DNA from 2 places in the Neobacillus oceani genome. Region 2 is predicted to be linked to the other one. Evidence: predicted binding sites of a transcription regulator. Region 2 holds the regulator's gene; the other holds the start of a gene.
The links. Region 2 encodes Rex, which represses fermentation and respiration genes when NADH is low (regulators of the CRP and FNR family bind a similar motif). Its sites were predicted from a motif close to TTGTGAAATATTTCACAA; they were not measured.
Positions count from the first base shown of each region.

Region 1: a site for Rex is predicted at 5,106-5,123, ahead of V1499_RS03655 (DoxX family membrane protein). Genes of this name have one in related genera too.

Region 1 covers NZ_CP143543.1:751,952-759,907, forward strand. Annotated here, with positions in the region: gene argH (argininosuccinate lyase) at 1-820, shown strand, start outside; gene V1499_RS03630 (carbon-nitrogen hydrolase family protein) at 982-1,857, shown strand; gene V1499_RS03635 (GNAT family N-acetyltransferase) at 1,863-2,552, shown strand; gene V1499_RS03640 (GNAT family N-acetyltransferase) at 2,542-3,216, shown strand; gene V1499_RS03645 (hypothetical protein) at 3,326-3,490, shown strand; gene V1499_RS03650 (M20 family metallopeptidase) at 3,534-4,631, opposite strand; gene V1499_RS03655 (DoxX family membrane protein) at 5,149-5,640, shown strand; gene V1499_RS03660 (YfhD family protein) at 5,741-5,929, opposite strand; gene V1499_RS03665 (YfhE family protein) at 6,067-6,195, opposite strand; gene V1499_RS03670 (TIGR01777 family oxidoreductase) at 6,263-7,165, opposite strand; gene recX (recombination regulator RecX) at 7,267-7,956, shown strand, end outside.
Region 2 covers NZ_CP143543.1:246,830-254,785, reverse strand. Annotated here, with positions in the region: gene groL (chaperonin GroEL) at 389-2,017, opposite strand; gene groES (co-chaperone GroES) at 2,075-2,362, opposite strand; gene V1499_RS01430 (lysostaphin resistance A-like protein) at 2,618-3,352, shown strand; gene V1499_RS01425 (YdiK family protein) at 3,349-3,549, shown strand; gene V1499_RS01420 (redox-sensing transcriptional repressor Rex) at 3,563-4,237, opposite strand; gene moaC (cyclic pyranopterin monophosphate synthase MoaC) at 4,299-4,793, opposite strand; gene V1499_RS01410 (ABC-F family ATP-binding cassette domain-containing protein) at 5,154-7,070, shown strand; gene tsaD (tRNA (adenosine(37)-N6)-threonylcarbamoyltransferase complex transferase subunit TsaD) at 7,288-7,956, opposite strand, start outside.

The sequences.
Region 1 (7,956 bases), 510 kb from region 2:
TAGCCTGAAACGTGTGAACTGGATGCCGCTAGGATCAGGGGCCCTCGCTGGGACAACCTTCCCGATCAACCGGGAAATGACCGCCGGGCTCCTTGGTTTTGAAACGATTTACCCGAACAGCATGGACGCGGTAAGCGACAGGGACTTCATCCTCGAATTCCTATCGATTGGTTCTATTATTATTACCCATATATCCAGGCTTTCCGAAGAACTAATCATCTGGTCGAGCCAGGAATTCCGTTTTGTTGAACTCGACGACTCTTTCTGCACAGGATCAAGCATTATGCCGCAAAAGAAGAACCCGGATGTCCCGGAACTTTTACGCGGAAAAACAGGCAGGGTATACGGGAACCTTATCGGCCTCTTGACCGTCTTGAAAGGTTTGCCGCTTGCGTACAATAAGGACCTGCAAGAAGACAAGGAAGGCATGTTTGATACGGTGGAAACGCTGGAAGGCTCGTTGAAGCTTCTCGCACCAATGATCGAAACAATGAAAGTGAACGGTGAAGTCATGCGCCAGGCGCTGAACGAGGATTTCTCGAATGCGACCGATATCGCGGATTATCTCGCCGCGAAAGGAATGCCGTTCCGCGAAGCACACGAGGTGATTGGGAAAATCGTCCTTTACTGCATCCAGAACAACAAATACCTACTTGAATTAACCATGGACGAATACAGGTCATTCAGCGAACTGTTCCACGGCGACATATACAAAATCCTCACCCCCGAACACGTCGCCGGAGCACGCAACAGCTACGGAGGAACCGCCCCGGACCAAGTTCAAAAACAAATCCAGCTTGCCAAAACCCTTCTGGCCTAGTAAGTAGTATTTGTGGGTGTCATGCACCGTTGCGGGACATTTTTGTCCCACTATGGCGCATGGCACCCTTTTGGCTCTCTTTGATGCAAAACGGTATCAGTTTTAATCGAAATAAGGGATAATATAGGAAATCAATTTTGGGATAGGGGGAAGTGTGTCCTATGAAGTTAAGGGTTTCCGCGGTTCAGTATCATCTTCATACGATTTCATCTTTTGAGGAGTTTGCGGCTCAATGCGAGCATTATATAAAAACGGCGGAGGAGTTTGGGGCAGAGTTTGTCCTTTTTCCTGAGTTTTTCACCACCCAGCTGCTTTCAATTGGAGACGGTACGGGCAAGGCGCTGACAATAAACGACCTGCCAAGTTTCACTGAGCAATACCGGGAACTGTTTGCCTCGTTAGCCAAAAAAACCGGCATGCACATTATCGGCGGTACCCATGTAGTTGAAAGGGGAGGCAAGCTCTATAATACAGCCCATTTATTTTACCCGGATGGGAGAATAGAAGAGCAGGCAAAGCTTCATATCACTCCAACCGAGGTTCATGAATGGAATATGGAGAAAGGCGACAGCTTCCGTATTTTTGACACAGAAAAAGGCAAAATTGCCATTCTTACATGCTATGATATCGAATTCCCGGAAATCGTCCGCATGGCCAAAGCAAAAGGCGCCGATGTAATTTTCTGCCCATCATGTACCGATGACCGCCACGGCTTCCACCGCGTCCGTTACACAAGCCACGCAAGGGCAATAGAAAACCAGGTGTACGTTGTGTTGACGGGGACAGTCGGCGCGCTTCCGACGGTCGACTTCATGCGCCTGAATTTTGGCCAGGCTGTCGTTATTACACCAAACGATATTCCTTTCCCGCCAAAAGGGCTGATGGTTGAAGGCGAAATCAATGATGATATGATTGTAACCGCCGACTTGGACCTGGAACTACTATATGAAGTCCGCGAACGCGGATCTGTGACAACATGGCGCGACCGGAGGACCGATTTATACGTTGATTGGGAAAAAACTGAATCGGAAGGGTGAGGAGAATGTACAAAAGCGAGTTTTTTGTATACGAGCAGGGGAAGCCATATTCCGTTTGCATCAGGAATTATACGAAGGATGACTTTGACGGGTTAATTGAAATCCAGTCCGAATGCTTCCCTCCGCCATTCCCCGAGGACCTTTGGTGGAACAAGGAGCAGTTGGCAAACCATGTGGAGCTGTTCCCAGAGGGGGCGCTTTGCGTGTTGGTTGATGGAAACCTGGCCGGTTCGCTTACCGGGCTCAGAGTCAACTTTGATCCAGCCCATCCGGACCATACGTGGGAAGACGTAACGGATAACGGATATATCCGTAATCACCTGCCAGACGGAAACTCGCTTTATATAGTAGACATCAGTGTCAGGCCAAAGAACCGAAAGCTTGGACTTGGAAAATTGATGATGCAGGCCATGTACCATGTTGTTATTGAACAAGGAATCGACAGGCTCGTCGGTGGGGGCAGGATGCCGGGCTACCATAAGGTTGCTTCATCGATGACTCCAGAACAGTACCTTGAAAAGGTGATGTCGGGAGAACTGAAGGACCCAGTCATAACCTTCCTTCTGCGTTGCGGGCGGGTGCCGGTTGCTGTCGTAAAAGATTACCTTGAAGACGAGGAATCTGGCAATTATGCAGTCATCATGGAATGGAAAAACCCATTTAAAAACGAAGGAGTACCTGGAAATGGAATTTAAGCGCATTACAAGCATCGAAGACCCGAATTTTAGAAAACTGCACAATCTCATGGGGGAAATTTTCCCTCCGGAGGAAGTACTTGAATACGACCTTTGGAAAGAACCGCTTGAAGACCCGGGCATCCGTGTGTTTGTCGCTGTGGACGGAGATGAAGTCATTGGCGCGACTGAATACCGTTATTATGAAAATTGGAACATCGCCATGACTGATTTCACGATTATCGGCCAGCCTGGAAAAGGCATCGGCCGCTTCCTAGCTGTAAATCGTATGAACGACCTGAAGGAGCTTGCCGAAAAAAACGGAAAGGAACAGCTGCACGGCATGTTTGCTGAAATCTATGACCCTTACCGTGTTGAGGAATACGAGTTTGGCGGGGTTAAGGTAATGGACCCGTATGTAAGACGCGAAGTACTTTCCCATCTCGGCTACAAGCGCCTTGACCTTGAGTACGTACACCCATCATGGGAGAACAATGGGGAAGCCGTCTCCGGTCTCGACCTAGGCTTCATGCCGGGCGATGAAAGCCAGGATACTGTCGAAGCCTCGCTTGTAGTAGATTTCCTGACAACCTATTACTCCGTCCTGTCCAACAAGCCAAAGGAATGGTTGGACATGATTGAATCACTCCGGTCAAAAGAAACCATCGCCCTCCTGCCATTGTAAGCATTAACGTAACGCGCCGCCCTCTAAAGTTGATGGGCGGCGCGTTTTTTTGTGTTTTGATACCGTGGCCCTTATATTAACTGGATTCAGTTAACATAAGGGCCATCCAATGGGCTGTAAATCCCTGTTAGGCAGAATTAATCTCTTTTTTGGCATTAATAATGCTTCGTTTGGCATTATTAATGCCAAATTCGGCGTTATTATTGCTGATTTCGGCGTTATTGCGGCTCCATTCGGCATTATTATAAGCCCATTCGGCATTATTACGCCCTGATTCGGCATTAATGCCAAAGGTTCACTAATGATAAGCTACCATTTTAACCGCGTTCTTTCTTAGTCAATCCCTTAAACTCCGCCAATCTGCCGGAAGAAGCCAGTTCAACAAGGATATTCCGAAAAGCCAGCACCGAGTCAATTTCCACGTATTCCTCATCGCCGTGCCAATTGCCGCCGGCGGGGCCAAATTCAATGGCAGGTATTCCGTATTTTGCAAAAAAGACAGTATCCGCGCTTCCATGCTGGCCAAAATAATTGGCTTCCCGCCCGGTGTGCCGCGGAACGATTTCGCCAAGCAGTTGCAGGAAAGGGTGGCTGCGCTCTGTATTGACGGGATTCGAAAACATCCCAGGAATAAGCTGTACGCCTTCAATTCCGCTTATTTGGCGAAGGATTTCATCTTTGTCCTGGCCTGGGAGGTAGCGGATATCAAAGCCCATCATGCATTGGTCTGGCACAACATTGTAGGCCCCGCCGGCATTAATTTTAGCCAAATTGATCGACGGTTTTTCGTAATAATCGCTGCTTTCGCATGCGAATGGAAGCCTAAGAATTTCACGATAAATTCCGTATGCCTTCTCAATCGCGTTAATCCCTTCCCATGGGCGGCTCCCATGCGCCGCTTCTCCTGTTACCCGCAAATCAGTACGCAGAACGCCCTTTGCCTGGTTGGCGATGCCCAGCCCCGTCGGCTCTCCACAAATCGCGAAATCCCCTCTATAGCCTTTTTCGACTAAAAAGCCTGTGCAATTGAATCCGCCAATTTCCTCATCGGAAACAATTTGCAGCTGGACCTTAATTCCGAGTTCCCTGCCATTTAATTCGGAAAGCGCGGACATCATCGCCGCGACCCCGGCCTTCATATCGGCCGAGCCTCTGCCGTAAAGCTTTCCGTCCCGCTCATAAGGGAGGAACTGGCCCGCTTTTGCGGCTACCACATCGACATGGCCATTCAGGACGAGAGTAAAGTCGCCGCTCCCGATTTCAGAAACAAGCATTGTGTAGCCATTATTTTCGAAAAAAGAAACCGGAAGCCCGTTTTCTTGGAGCCAGTCACCGCAAAACCGTACTGCTTCATTTGCCCCTTCAACCGAACTACTGTTAATGGAAATCAAATCGTTAAGTAATTTTAGTACCAAACAAGCCATCTCCATTCAACATTCTATTAAAAATCTATCTCTACAAGTTTAAGGTAACCCGAGAGAATGTAGAGAAGAAAGTATCAATTCCCGTACTCGTCCATATTTAAACGTTATTTTGGGGACACATTCAGTTATTCACTAGGATGTCCACAGAAAGATTGTTATTTTAACAATCATCCACAGACTTATCCACTTTATCCACAGAAAAACCCCCAAATGTTATACACAAACTTCGATTTCCACATACCTTTATTTTGTTATACCCACAAAATTTATCCACAATATCCCCTATATCCACAGTCGTTCACATTTTAGTCAAATACTCACTATAAACATAGTGAAATCTATAAAAATATATTGATAGTTTTTATACAAGGGAGTATAGTAAGGGTGTAGAAAGTAAGTGAAAACATTCACAAACTTAAACATTAAACATCAGAACTTATTCTAAATAAACTTTTTTCGTTAAGTATGTGAATAATTTCACAAAAAACAAAAACAGGAGTTGGTTAAAATGAAAAAATGGTATCAAACACCACAAGTAGCAGTAATTTGGACAATCGCAAGGGTTTGGTTGGGCCTTCAATGGTTACAAGCAGGCTGGGGCAAGATAACAGGAGGTTTTGATGCAGGCGGATTCCTACAAGGCGCTATTGCAAAAGCTGGCGGAGATCATCCAGCCGTCCAAGGCTGGTATGCCAATTTCCTACAAAATGTAGCAGCTCCAAATATTGATCTCTTTAATGTCCTGATTCCTTGGGGTGAAACACTGGTTGGCCTGGGACTGATCTTGGGAGCAGCAACAATTCCGGCTCTGATAGCAGCTGCGTTCATGAACCTGAACTTCTTGCTTGCAGGAACAACAAGCACAAACCCAATCCTTTACACAGTGGCAGTTGTCCTCTTGTTCGCTGGCAGCGGCGCAACCTACTGGGGCGTTGACCGTTTCGCGGTACCTTATCTAAAAGCTGCAATCAATAAAAAGGCTGTCGCAAATAAAGCGTAACTATAAAAAAGGAGCAGGGCCGCCCTGCTTCTTTTTTCATCTGTTTTTGGGAAAACGAGCATTTGCCAACCTAACCAGGCGAATGCTCGTTTTTTATTGATTATTTCCGCCTGCTTTTCACCCTTTGGTCGGCGGCTTTTGACCTGGCCATTGCCTCTAGGTCGTCGTGGTCGGCAAGGTCCCGGTCAAATTCGACGTCTCGCCCATCGGTAATTTTCAGGTTCTTTGGAGTTTGTGGCAGGGAAGCTGTGTTCTTGTCACGATTCCTGTGTCCGCGTGAACGGGCCATCACGAAAAACCCCTTTCGGAAATAAATTGCGGAGTAACCCGCAGTATTATCGTTTCCGCCACAGCCTCAGCCATAAGTGGGAAATTTTTCAGAAAGCCGCCTTGCTAACCTTCCCTGGAAAAACTGCAATCCTCGCCTTACCGCTTCCTCAGTTTCGGCCCTTCAAAGCCCGCCGCCCTGTCCGCCGCTTTAAATTCCCGTTGATAAAGGACTTCCTGTGTGGCCGTCAACGTAAGCCTCGCCTTATCCTTTTTGCGTTTTTCCATATTTGATCCCTTCCTTCAAGAAAAGTATGCTGCTATTCCAATCCTTTCCTTAACGAGGGGGAATGATTCAACTTTTGTATATATTTTTAAGTGCGGGTTCCAACTCCGGAAAACGGAAGTTAAAACCCATATCATGCAACTTTTCCGGCAAAACCCTTTGGCCTTCCAGGACGAGCGTACTCATTTCACCAAGCAAAAGCTTCAAAGCGAAACCGGGAACCGGCAGCCAGTGTGGGCGCCCGAGCACTTTCCCAACCGTCTTTCCAAACTCCTTCATTGGAACAGGTTCAGGTGCGGTAAAATTAACCGGACCGCTAACGCCTTCATTTTCAATGGCAAAAAGAATCCCGGAAACGGCATCATCAAGATGGATCCATGACACCCATTGCCGGCCCGAGCCAACCGTGCCGCCTCCGAACATTTTGTAGGGGAGGGCAATCCTTGGCAACGCGCCCTCTTTGCCATCAAGGATGATTCCAAACCTGCACAGGACGGTCCGGATGCCAAAATGTGCCGCTTGTAGGCTCGCATCTTCCCAGCGTTTGACCACATCCGCGAGAAAGTCGTTCCCCGAAGGGCTTACTTCTGTAAACGTTTTATCATCGGAAGTTCCGTAAAACCCGACCGCGCTAGCGGCAATATGGACTTTCGGCTTTTCTTCCATGGCGGCCATGATTCGGACGGCTTCGTTTGCCGCTGCAAGCCTGCTCATCAAAAGCCGTTCCTTACGTTCAGTGGTCCAGCGTCCGCTGTTCAGCGACTCGCCGGCAAAGTTGATAAAGACATCTATCCCCACAAGTTCATGTTCAGGACGGCTGCCCTCGGAGAGCCATTGTACATATGTTAGCCCGGTCCTGCCGCTTTCCTTTTTCTTTCTTGTTAAAATAAACACCTCATGTCCCTTCTCGAGCAACGTATCCGCAAAGGCGCCGCCCAAAAAGCCGCTGCCCCCGGCAATCGTGATTTTCATCCCAATTCCTCCCCTCTGAAAACCTGGTTAATTCTATTTTAGCTTCTTCCTATATGAAAGGCACTCTTGGTGTGTGGTACAGTGAAGAAGAGGTGAGGAAAATGGCAATCATTACGAAAATCACCACCCAGAAGCGTGATACAGGAAGATACAATATTTATATCGATTTCGGCAAAGGGGAAGAATTCGCCTTCAGTGCCGATGAAGCCGTTATTATTAAATTTAAATTGAGAAAAGGTATGGAGCTTGATGAGTTCGCGCTGGCGGAGGTCGGATACCATGATGAAATCCGCAAAGCGTATAACAATGCAATCAACTACCTGTCCCATAAAATGAGGACTGAAAAAGAAGTTCGCAAGCATCTGAAGGAAAAAAAACTTGAAGAAGCGGCCATTAACGAAGTCATCCACAGGTTGCTTGAACAAGGGTACTTGAATGACGCCGAATACGCCGATGCGTATGTAAGGACGCAAATCAGCACGACCGATAAAGGGGCTTATGTTGTCCGGATGGAGCTGAAGGAAAGAGGGATCGCCGACCCGCTCATTGAGGAAGCGCTAAAGCAATACACCCCTGAAGAACAGTTTGAAAAAGCAAAGTCGCTTGCCGAAAAATATGCCCGCAAGTACTCCGGGGAATCAGAGCGGATTCTCAAGCAAAAGCTAGATGCGATGCTTCGCCGGAAGGGTTACCACACTGACGCAATCCAATTCGCCTTGGACGAGGGCGATTTTGGCAGGGATGAGGAAGACGAACTCGAAGCAATCCGTCTGCAGGGCGAAAAGGCCCAT
Region 2 (7,956 bases):
TGTATCAAAGTTGTGGCATTTCCGTGGCATGAATCGGGTCATGAAATTAAAAATAAGATGATCATTATTAAGTATTAATTGAGTTAAAAACTGCCCACGAAGGTTACTCTATAATCTGGCCCTTAAATGGAAAAAGAGCGCTGATCCTTATTCAAGGATTGCGCCCTTTTCATGAATTCTAGATTTCGAGACAATATTATTAACGAACCTTCTTATAATATGGAAGAAAAGGCCTCCCAACAGTTTAGCAAACTGATGAAAGACCTTCTCCTATAGTTAGCTTTTTGTCATAGGTTTCCATGTTTTTTATAAAACGAGGACCAATCCGAGGACAAGAAAAGCATATTATCATATTAGAAGTTGATATAACAAGGTTTCAAAACCCTAATTACATCATGCCGCCCATTCCGCCCATGCCCATGTCAGGCATGCCGCCGCCTTTGTTTTCCTCAGGCTTGTCGGCAACAACTGCTTCAGTTGTCAGGAACATAGCCGCAACGGATGCAGCGTTTTGAAGCGCGGAACGTGTAACCTTTGTTGGGTCAACGATACCGGCATCGATCATGTTCACCCATTCGCCAGTAGCAGCGTTGAAACCAGTGCCGATTTCTTCACGCTTCAGGCGGTCAACGATGACAGAGCCTTCGAGGCCTGCGTTTTGCGCAATTGTGCGGACAGGCTCTTCCATAGCGCGAAGTACGATGTTCACGCCTGTTTGCTCGTCGCCTTCAACCTGGATTTCAGCCACTTTGTTGTAAACGTTCAAGAGGGCGACGCCACCGCCGGACACGATTCCTTCTTCAACAGCAGCACGAGTTGAGTTCAGGGCGTCTTCGATACGAAGCTTGCGCTCTTTCAATTCTGTTTCAGTTGCAGCGCCGACCTTGATGACAGCTACGCCACCAGCCAATTTCGCAAGGCGCTCCTGCAGCTTTTCACGGTCGAACTCGGAAGTTGTTTCTTCAAGCTGAACGCGGATTTGGTTTACTCGCCCAGCGATTGCAGCTGAGTCTCCAGCGCCTTCAACAATTGTTGTGTTCTCTTTGGAAACAACAACCTTGGAAGCACGGCCAAGAGATTGGATTGTTGCGGATTTAAGGTCACGGCCAAGCTCTTCTGTGATAACTTCGGCGCCAGTAAGGGCAGCGATGTCTTCAAGCATAGCTTTGCGGCGGTCACCGAAGCCAGGAGCCTTAACAGCAACAGCGTTGAATGTACCACGAAGCTTATTGACTACCAATGTAGCAAGCGCTTCACCTTCAACATCTTCAGCAATCAGCAATAGCGGCTTGCCTTGCTGGACAACCTGCTCAAGGACAGGAAGGATTTCCTGAATGCTGGAAATTTTCTTGTCAGTAATCAGGATATACGGATTATCAAGGACAGCTTCCATCTTATCGGAATCTGTAACCATATATGGAGATGCATATCCGCGGTCGAATTGCATACCTTCTACTACATCAAGTTCGGTAGCGAAACCTTTTGATTCTTCAATCGTAATAACACCATCGTTGCCAACGCGCTCCATTGCTTCAGCGATCAATTGGCCGACTTCTGGGTTGTCAGCGGAAATCGCCGCAACTTGGGCGATGGATTCTTTTCCTTCGATTGGCTTGGAAATTGCCTTCAATTCTTCAACGGCAACCTTTGTCGCTTTTTCAATCCCCCTGCGGAGAACCATTGGGTTGGCGCCTGCGGTTACGTTTTTCAGGCCTTCACGGATCATTGCCTGCGCAAGGACAGTCGCAGTCGTTGTACCGTCACCGGCAACATCGTTTGTTTTGCTTGCCACTTCGGCAACAAGCTTGGCACCCATGTTTTCGAATGCGTCTTCAAGCTCGATTTCTTTCGCGATTGTAACACCGTCATTTGTGATAAGCGGTGAACCGAATTTTTTCTCAAGAACAACGTTGCGCCCTTTAGGCCCAAGCGTGACTTTAACAGCATTTGCAAGAGCATCTACACCGCGAAGCATTGAGCGGCGCGCGTCTTCACTGAACTTAATGTCTTTTGCCATAGTTCAAAAACCTCCTCAAGTCAGATAAAATTAGGTATGTGCCCTGAGTTCAGGCAATTATTCGCCAATAACGGCGTGGATATCGCTTTCACGAAGGATTAGGTATTCAGTTCCCTGGTACTTTACTTCTGTGCCGGCATATTTTGAGAAGATGATACGGTCGCCGACAGATACTTCCGGAGCTACACGCTCGCCGCTATCGAGAACACGGCCGGAACCTACTGCTACAACTTTGCCCTCCTGCGGCTTTTCCTTTGCAGTGTCAGGCAAAACAATGCCGCTTGCAGTCTTTTCTTCAGACTCGACAAGCTCAATGATAATGCGATCGCCAAGTGGTCTTAACAATTCAAACAACCTCCTCAAATGGTTTTATGTAGTCGCTTATTAGCACTCTGTTCAGGTGAGTGCTAACACAATTATTATAATAATGAAAACCCGTTTTTTTTGCAAGCACGAAGCATGAATTTTTTTAAAAAAAATCAACCTTATGAGTATGTCCGCTTTGGCAAAGGCTATACAGGAAGGTTTCATGATTGAAATAAGTTTGCCTTTGTGAGTAGAATGAAAAGTGATGCAAAAAGTATAAAGGAGCTTGCCATTTTGAAACGTGAATACGGTTGGATTCTTATTGTATATATCGTCATGCAGCTTTCGAGCCTGGTGGGGGTCCCCCTTTTGGCAATCGTCCTTGCCAGCGCGGGGAACAGTCCCCAGGAAACGCAGATGTATGCCTTAAATTACTGGCTGATAATCAGCTTTGTGTCGGCATTCCTGATTACGTTGTTCCTCCTGCGAAAAGAAATGGCCAGCTCGCTTCAAAACAGGAACGCTGCAAATTTGCCACAGTCCATCTCATGGGCCGTCGGCGGAATTTTCCTCGCCCTTTTCGCGCAATGGGCCGCCGCCATAGTGGAGCAAATGCTTGGGATTAAAATGGGTTCGGATAACACCCGTTCAATCATGCGGATGATTGACAATTTCCCCGCGGTGATTCTCATCAGTTCGGTCATCGGCCCCATCCTTGAGGAAATCGTGTTCCGAAAAATCATTTTCGGCAGCCTTCACAAGCGGTTTAATTTCTTTGTTTCCGCATTGATCAGTTCCGTTATCTTCGCAGCCGCGCACATGGAATTTGAACATATCCTGATTTACTCGGCAATTGGATTCACATTTGCTTTCCTTTATGTCCGGACAAACCGGATCATTGTTCCGATCATTGCGCACGTCATAATGAATACGCTCGTTGTTTTGATGCAGAGTATTTACCGTGAGGAAATTGAGAGATTCCTGCGTGAAGCAGAACAGATGCAAAACTTTATCGGAGGGTTTTTATGAGGCAATCACCATTGTTTTCCGGCATCGTGTACCTCCTACTCGGAATTTTGTTTACATATTTCGCAGTTGGGAGCGTAAGGGACGAAGGCTGGGGTTTCTTTTCCTATCTCCTCGTTATTTTGGCCACCTTTGATTTCGGGGCGGGCATAAGGATGATCGGTTTACATTACAAGCTAAAACGAATTCAAAAAAAGTGAGCCCCTTTTAGGCTCACTTTTTTGCTTCTTCTGCTTCTTCGGAAAAGTCCGCTCCGGGATAATTTTTCAGGAAGTAAATCAACGACTGCAATTCAACAGCCAGGTCGATATGATGGACCCGGATGGAGCGCGGGACATTCAGCCTCGCAGGCGTGAAGTTTAAAATTCCTTTCACATTTGTTTTAACGAGCCTGTCTGTAATCGGCTGGGCAACGGAAGCAGGTATGGTCAAAATCGCTACCGTAACATTGTCATTGTTCAGGTACGCTTCAAGGTCATCCAGGCTGTGGATTGGGACGTTGCCAATTTTCGTCCCCACTTTATCGGGATCAACGTCAAAGGCTACTTCGATTTTTGTATTATTGTTTTTCAGGAAATTGTAGTTCAAAAAGGCAGTCCCAAGGTTTCCTACCCCGATAAGGGCGACCTTTGTAAGCTCATCCTGATCAAGCGTCTTCCGAAAGAACCCAAGCAAGTAGTTTACGTTATAGCCGTAGCCCTTTTTGCCAAGGGCTCCAAAATAGGAAAAATCCCTTCGGATTGTAGCCGAATCGACTTTAACCGCTTCGCTAAGTTCCGCGGATGAAACTCTCTGCTTCCCAGAGGAATGCAAATTCTTTAAAAATCTGTAATATAACGGCAGCCTTTTGGCGGTTGCCTGCGGTATTTTCATTGTTTCAGTCACCATTGATCCCCTGCCCCGGTTTAATTTTTCTCGCAGGCCCCTGGCCATTCGCGGGAAATCTTGTTTACTGGACCTCTTGTTCTCGTTTAAAATCGCCATGCTTGCCGCCTGTTTTTTCAACAAGATAGGTAGGCCCGATTACCATTCCTTTGTCAACGGCTTTGCACATATCGTATATAGTCAATGCGCAGATGGAAGCAGCAGTTAGCGCTTCCATTTCCACGCCAGTATTTCCTTTCGTCTTAACTGAAGCAGAAATCATCAGCTTATGTCCTGCTTCTTCCTCTTCCCACCTGAAAGTGATGTCTACCCCTGTCAGCGGGATGGGGTGACACATTGGGATGATTTCCCATGTTTTCTTTGCTGCCATAACAGCGGCTACCTGGGCCACCGCCAGCACATCACCCTTTTTCATCTCATTATTCGTTATTCTTTCATAAATGTCTCGATTTACAGTTATGCTTGAGCGGGCGATTGCCGTCCTGGCTGTTTCCGGCTTATCGCTGACATCGACCATTTTTGCTCTGCCCTCTTCATTGAAATGCGTAAATTCAGCCATCCTAAAAACTCCTTTCCCAAAAACGGAACAACCTGGCAGATCGACCCCGTTTTCCCGAATGGGGCCCTGGCCGTTTTTCTAACCTTTTCCCTATAGTTCAGTTCTATGAGTTATAAAAATAATACACTATTTTCAGGTAATTGTGTATGCTCTTTGTTCCATGTTTCACATATGTTCCATTGTTTTTTAGCTTTTCACGAGATTAAGTCCCAATATTTTTAAAAAATTGTCATATTTAGCTCCTTTTCCCCTGTCATACGAGCTTAAACCATCAGCGGAAAACCATACCTGGAGGATGGTTCACTCATTGCCGAGCAACCCCTTATGGGTTACACTCTAGATAGTAATGGGGTGAAAAGAATGATTTTGCTTCAAGTGAATAACCTTGAAAAATACTATGGCGCTGAATTAATTTTATCGAACATAAAGCTTGAGCTCCAAAACAGGGACCGCGTTGCCCTGGTCGGCAGGAATGGCGCGGGGAAATCGACGCTCCTCAAAATAATCGCCGGCCATATCGGACATGATGGCGGCGAAATCATTAAACCGAAAGATGTTACCATCGGCTATCTCGCGCAAAATACGGGTCTCGAATCCTCCTTGTCGATTTGGGATGAAATGTTGAAGGTTTTCGAACCAGTCCGTAAGCTTGAGGCTTCGTTAAGGGAACTGGAAGGGCAAATGGCGGATCCGTCCATTATCGGCAATTCCAGTAAATACGAAAGAGTTTTAAAGGATTATGACGAACTGCAGGTCCGATACAAGGAGATGGGGGGGTACCAGTATGAGGCGGATATCCGTTCCGTGCTCCATGGACTCAACTTCCATACCTTTGATTATTCAACAAGTATCTCAAGCCTGAGCGGCGGCCAGAAAACACGCCTGGCGCTCGGGAAGCTGCTGCTAGGGAAACCCGACATCCTTATATTGGACGAGCCCACGAATCACCTTGATATTGAAACACTTTCATGGCTTGAGTTGTACTTGCAAAATTATCATGGCGCAATTCTCATTGTTTCCCATGACCGATACTTCCTCGACAAGGTCGTCAATCAGGTATACGAATTGTCCCGCCGGCAAATCCACCGGTTTGTTGGCAACTACAGTTCCTACCTTGTTCAAAAGGCGGAAAACTATGAGCGTGATTTAAAGCAGTATGAAAAGCAGCAGGATGAGGTGGCTAAACTCCAAGAGTTCATCCAGCGGAATCTTGCCAGGGCCTCAACGACTAAACGCGCCCAAAGCAGGAGGAAAAAACTCGAGAAGATGGAGCTGATGGACCGGCCTTCAGGAGATGAAAAATCGGCCACCTTTTCGTTTGAAATCGAGCGGCAAAGCGGCAATGACGTTTTGCTTGTTGATGCCCTTGCCGTCGGATATGAAGCTCCGGTTGCAGCGGACCTTTCTTTTTCCATCACAAAGGGTGACAGCATCGCGCTTGTCGGACCTAACGGAATCGGGAAATCAACCTTGCTCAAAACGATTATAAAAAACCTTCCGGCACACGCGGGCTCAATCCACTACGGTACAAACGTCATGATAGGCTATTACGACCAGGAACAAGCCAATCTTAGGTCGAATAAGCGGGTCATGAATGAGCTTTGGGACGAGTACCCTCTGAAAACTGAAAAAGAGATCCGAACAGTTCTCGGAAACTTCCTTTTTTCCGGAGATGATGTCCTCAAGCCCGTTTCCACTTTAAGCGGGGGTGAAAAGGCGCGCCTCGCCCTGGCCAAATTGATGCTGCAAAAGGCGAATTTCCTTATCCTCGACGAACCGACCAACCACCTTGACCTTGACAGTAAGGAGGTTCTCGAAAATGCGCTTATCGATTATCCCGGCACAATCCTGTTCGTGTCACATGACCGTTATTTTATCAATCGGATCGCAACAAAGGTTCTGGAACTGAAAACGGATGGCTGCGTGGAATATCTCGGCGATTATGATTATTTTCTCGAAAAGAAACAGGAAATGGCTGAGCTTTTAGCGATGGAAAAGGCCGCTTCTGCATCGGTTACCGAAACTCCTGCCGCCAAAAATACGTTCCAGCAGGATAAGGAATCCAAGAAACTTGAGCGGCAGCGAAAACGGAAGCTGGAAGAGATTGAAGCCAAAATTGAAGAACTCGAAGCGCTTATTGAAGAAAACGAATCGCTTCTTTGTGATCCGGAGGTTTATCAGGACCACGAAAGGGTACTTGTTATTAACACTGAAAATGATAAAGCCCGCCAGGAACTAGATCAGTTAATGGAACAATGGGCGGAACTTGCTGACTAAAGCGCGGGGCTTCCCTGCGCTTTTCCACATTTTTATACACAATAAAATTGCTGTTATATCAGTTATCAACGGACTTATCCACTTTATCCACAGAACCCATCGTTTTTATCCACATTATCAACAGGAACACCCGTGCTTATCCACAAAGCGGTGAATGCGAGAAAAATTTTTATCCACAGCAAAAAGGGCTGCGAAATATTTTCGCTGCCCTACAATGTCAATTATATTTTTCAATATCAAGGCCCGGGTTTGCATTTAAAGCCAGGCTTCCCCGGATGCCTTTTTCAAACATAACGCTCCCCGCTGCCGCAATCATGGCCGCATTGTCCGTGCAAAGCGACAATGGCGGAATGACAAGCTCTATTCCTTCACTTTTGCCAAACGCCTCCTCAAGAGCCTTCCTCAGCCCCTTGTTGGCCGCAACTCCTCCTGCAAGCAGTACCTGTCCCACACCATATTCATTCGCCGCCCGGACTGTTTTTTCAACAAGAACCTCAATGACACTTTCCTGGAAGCTGGCTGCCAGGTCTTCAGGTGCAATTGACTCTCCACGCTGTTCTGCATTATGGACAGTATTGATAACGGCCGATTTTAAGCCGCTGAAGCTAAAATCATACGAACCTTCTTCAAGCCATGCACGCGGCAACGGAATGACAGCTATACCTTCATGGGCCAGCCGGTCAATATGCGGCCCACCAGGGTAAGGCATATTCAGGACTCTGGCCACTTTGTCATAAGCCTCGCCCGCCGCGTCATCCCTTGTCTCTCCGATTACTTCAAAATGCCCATGTTCTTTCATATAAACAAGCTCGGTATGCCCGCCGGATACAACCAGGGACAAAAGCGGGAATTTCATCTCCGTTAGCAGCCTGTTCGCGTAAATATG